Regions from separate parts of the Pseudomonas siliginis genome, predicted to be linked through region 1. Evidence: predicted binding sites of a transcription regulator. Region 1 holds the regulator's gene; the other holds the start of a gene.
The links. The regulator sigma-54, encoded in region 1, starts transcription at its own class of promoters, with help from an activator protein. The targets are predictions, from matches to a motif close to ANTGGCATNNANNTTGCTNT.
Positions count from the first base shown of each region.

Region 2: a site for sigma-54 is predicted at 1,190-1,209, ahead of NF676_RS09335 (circularly permuted type 2 ATP-grasp protein). Genes of this name have one in related genera too.

Region 1 is NZ_CP099598.1:1,004,181-1,006,577, forward strand. Features, by position in the region: gene ptsN (PTS IIA-like nitrogen regulatory protein PtsN) at 1-13, opposite strand, end outside; gene hpf (ribosome hibernation-promoting factor, HPF/YfiA family) at 25-333, opposite strand; gene NF676_RS04870 (RNA polymerase factor sigma-54) at 407-1,897, opposite strand; gene lptB (LPS export ABC transporter ATP-binding protein) at 2,064-2,397, opposite strand, start outside.
Region 2 is NZ_CP099598.1:1,959,287-1,961,683, forward strand. Features, by position in the region: gene NF676_RS09325 (hypothetical protein) at 1-208, shown strand, start outside; gene NF676_RS09330 (ribonuclease E inhibitor RraB) at 418-765, shown strand; gene NF676_RS09335 (circularly permuted type 2 ATP-grasp protein) at 1,243-2,397, shown strand, end outside.

The sequences.
Region 1 (2,397 bases):
CAAGTCGGATCATGGATAGGGGTGTTAACGACCGGTCGCGCCCTGGAGGAGGCTCTGGGTCTTTTCCTTATGCTTTTTGAGTTGGCGATCCAGCTTGTCGGTAAGTGAGTCGATCGCAGCGTACATGTCGGTATCTTCTGCGTTGGCGACCACTTCGCTGCCGGGGATATGCAAGGTGGCTTCGATCTTCTGCTTCAGCTTTTCGACGCACATCGTGACCTGCACGTTGGTGATCTTGTCGAAATGTCGCTCCAGTCGCTGGAGTTTTTCCTCGATGTAGGAACGCAGAGGTTGGGTCACTTCCAGTTGGTGTCCACTGATGTTGACTTGCATACAGCTTCTCCTTCGTTGCCAGTGCATAAAGCGGCAGGCCGAAAAGCCTGCCACTGGAACGCTGTAACGTGGCTTACATCAACCGCTTGCGTTCGCTCGAAGGCGCGATTCCGAGGGATTCGCGGTACTTGGCGACGGTGCGGCGAGCCACCTGAATGCCTTGTGCCTCCAGTAAACCAGCGATCTTGCTGTCACTCAACGGCTTTTTCTGATTTTCCGCAGCGACCAGTTTCTTGATGATCGCGCGGATCGCCGTGGACGAGCATTCGCCGCCTTCGGAGGTGCTGACGTGGCTGGAGAAAAAGTATTTCAGCTCATAAATACCGCGCGGGGTATGCATGAATTTCTGTGTGGTCACCCGGGAAATCGTCGATTCGTGCATGCCGACCGCTTCGGCGATGTCATGCAATACCAACGGCTTCATCGCTTCGTCGCCGTATTCGAGGAAGCCGCGCTGATGTTCGACGATCTGCGTGGCCACTTTCATCAGGGTTTCGTTGCGGCTCTGCAGGCTCTTGATGAACCAGCGGGCTTCCTGCAACTGGTTGCGCATGAAGGTGTTGTCGGCGCTGGTGTCGGCACGCTTAACAAACCCGGCGTACTGGGCATTGACGCGCAGGCGTGGCACCGATTCCTGGTTCAGCTCGACCAGCCAGCGCTCGTTGTCCTTGCGCACGATCACATCGGGAATGACGTATTCGGCTTCGGTTGATTCGATCTGCGAGCCCGGACGCGGATTGAGGCTCTGTACCAGCTCGATGACCTGGCGCAGCTCGTCTTCCTTGAGCTTCATCCGGCGCATCAACTGGCTGTAATCGCGGCTGCCGAGCAGGTCGATGTAATCGGCGACGAGGCGCTTGGCCTCGGTCAGCCACGGCGTCTTCGCGGGCAGCTGGCGCAATTGCAGCAGCAGGCATTCGCTGAGGTTGCGTGCGCCGATACCGGCGGGCTCGAATTGCTGGATGCGATGCAGGACGGCTTCGATTTCGTCGAGCTCGATGTCCAGTTCCGGATCGAACGCTTCAAGAATTTCTTCGAGTGTTTCGTCCAGATAGCCCTGATTGTTGATGCAGTCGATCAGGGTGACAGCGATCAGGCGATCGGTGTCGGACATCGGTGCCAGGTTCAGTTGCCAGAGCAGATGGCTTTGCAGGCTCTCGCCGGCGGACGTGCGGGTGGTGAAATCCCACTCATCGTCATCGCTGCTGGGCAGGCTGCTGGCGCTGGTCTGGTAGACGTCTTCCCAGGCGGTATCCACTGGCAGTTCGTTGGGGATGCGCTCGTTCCAATCGCCATCCTCGAGGTTATCCACCGTCGGGGCGGTTTCCTGGTAGGAGGGTTCCTGGATTTCGGCGGGCTTCTGTTCGGCGTTGTCGGCCAGCGGATCGGCGTTGTCGAAGTCGTCGCCTTCTTCCTGGCGCTCGAGCATCGGATTGGATTCCAGAGCCTCCTGGATCTCCTGTTGCAGGTCCAGGGTCGACAATTGGAGCAGGCGGATGGCCTGTTGCAGCTGCGGTGTCATCGTCAGCTGCTGGCCCATTCTCAAGACTAGCGATGGTTTCATGGCAGGGGCTTAACACCTTATTCGCCGGCGCTTTGCGCCATCCACTACAGGGCGCCGAAGCGCCAAACTTAAGCAAATTATATGCCTGAAACTGAAGTGTTTGCCTAGAGCGCTGTAACAATTAAAGCGGATAAATGCGCCTTGAATCGATACAGCGCTGTCGCGCTTACAGGCGGAACTCGTGACCCAGATACACTTCCTTGACCAGATCGTTGGCCAGGATGGTCTCGGCATCGCCTTCAGCGATCAGTTGACCGTCGTTGACGATGTAAGCGGTTTCGCAGATATCCAGCGTCTCACGCACGTTGTGGTCGGTGATCAGCACGCCGATGCCCTTGGCCTTGAGGTGATGGATGATCTGCTTGATGTCGCCGACCGAGATCGGGTCGACACCGGCGAACGGTTCGTCGAGCAGGATGAACTTGGGTGCAGTGGCCAGGGCGCGAGCGATTTCCACCCGGCGACGCTCACCGCCGGACAGGCTCATGCCGAGGTTGTCG
Region 2 (2,397 bases), 960 kb from region 1:
GGATGATCACGGCGAAATTGTTGATGAAGTCTTCGAACGTGAGGAATGCCCGTCCGATGATGAAGCCGCGCGGCTGATCAAGGAGCGGCTTCTTCCGGTCGCCGCCCAGCTGGATCTCAACGATCTGGAAGGGCGCACCGCCGATGCCGGGGTGAAAAACCTCAAGACCCAGAACGGCATCGAAATCCTCAGCATCACCCCTGTCTGAACACTTCCTGTCATCTCGTAAACCAGGCCTTGGCAGCGGCGCTCTCTTGGGGCTACTCTGCAAGCGAGATCAGCGAATGGATCGCTAAGGTCTGGTCTTGTCAGCTACATGCTTGTTTCCCGCGCGCAACCACGTTGCCGTAGTACTTAGGCCAAAAGGCCCGGGGCGGGAATACGGAAAGTCTATCCATCAATCGAGGGGGACGATTCATGAGCACAGCCTATCAAGAAGACATCAGCAGCAACGTTCTGCGCCGCATGAAAGAAGGCGGCTTCGATTTTTCCCGGTTCCATCCCATCGAGTTCTACGCGATTTTCCCGGACGAGGAGCGGGCGCGCAGGGCAGCAGGCAAATTTCGCGGTGAATCCATCAATGCCCAGGTCAGTGCGCGCGACGACGGCGCCTGGTCGCTGGAATTGAGCAAAGTGATGTACGCAACCTATGACGACATCGGCGATTTCGAGCAAGGCTTTTCTGCCGTGGTCGAACCGCTGGGCGGCATTATCGAGGGTTGGGGCGTGAAGCAGGAGGTGCGCAATCGTTACCGGTTGAATTGATATTGCGCATTGTTTGTCGGGCAACGGCTGACCTTCGGGTCGGCCGTTGTCGTTTCTGGCTTCTGCATATCGCAGTGGCAAAACCCTGAAACAAGAATCCCGGGCAAAAAAAAGCCACCGGAGAGGGTGGCTAAAAGGGAAGACGGGTATGCAATAAAGTCCTGTCGGGACGGGGCTGCCAAGGCAGTTCAGATCAGTTGAGCTGTCTCCTTCGCGGCGGCGTGCCGGGGAAGTTTTGCAGCGAATGCGCGGATTATCCGCAGTCGTGGCCGGGCAGTGAAATCAACTCTGACTATGCTGGTGATAGGCGATGCAGTGCGTCGCAATGAAGCGGGGGCAATCGGGCCGGGGCATTTGCCGCACAGGAATGGTGCGCAGCGTTCGGCGTGGATCTACAACCGATTGAAATCAAAGCGTTTATGCCGATGGCACGGGCCTTGCGAAGGCCTGTATGTCCGGAGTGACAAGGAGTACGGCATGATCCGCACCTATTTTGACGAGATGTACGATGCCGGCGGCCTGGTCCGCCCGCATTACCGGGAATTTGCCCGCTGGCTGGCCGAGACGCCCGACGAGCTGCTCGCGCAGCGTCGCCGCGAGGCCGATCTGTTGTTTCACCGTGCCGGGATCACCTTCACGCTCTATGGCGACGAGCAGGGCACCGAGCGCCTGATTCCGTTCGATACCATTCCCCGTAGCATCCCCGCCAGTGAATGGCGGATTGTCGAGCGCGGCTGCATCCAGCGGGTCAAGGCGTTGAACATGTTTCTCGCCGACCTCTACCACGAGCAGCGCATCATCAAGGCCGGGATTATTCCCGCCGAACAGGTGCTGGCCAACGAGCAATACCAATTGGCGATGCAAGGTCTGGATCTGCACCGCGATATCTATTCGCACATCTCCGGCGTCGATCTGGTGCGCGATGGCGATGGCACTTATTACGTTCTCGAAGACAACCTGCGCACACCCAGTGGCGTCAGCTACATGCTCGAAGACCGCAAGATGATGATGCGTCTGTTCCCTGAACTGTTCTCCGCCCAGCGCATTGCCCCGATCGATCACTATCCCAATCTGCTGCTTGATACCCTGAAAAGCTCAAGTCCGATCGACAACCCGAGCGTGGTGGTGTTGACGCCGGGACGCTTCAATAGCGCGTTCTTCGAACATGCGTTTCTGGCGCGGGAAATGGGCGTTGAACTGGTGGAAGGCGCAGATCTGTTCGTGCGTGACGACAAGGTGTTCATGCGCACCACCGATGGCCCGAAAGCGGTCGACGTGATCTATCGCCGCCTCGACGACGCATTCCTTGATCCGCTGGCGTTCAACCCGGACTCGATGCTCGGTGTGCCGGGGCTGCTGTCGTCCTATCGCTCCGGCAACGTGGTGCTGGCCAATGCCATCGGCACCGGGGTCGCGGACGATAAATCGGTTTACCCGTTTGTCACCGACATGATCCGTTTTTACCTCGACGAAGAGCCGATCCTGAAAAACGTGCCGACTTGGCAATGCCGCAACCCGTCCGAGCTGTCCCACGTACTGGCCAATCTTGCGGATTTGGTCGTCAAGGAAACCCAGGGCTCCGGCGGTTACGGGATGCTGGTCGGACCGGCCGCGACGACGGCGGAAATCGAT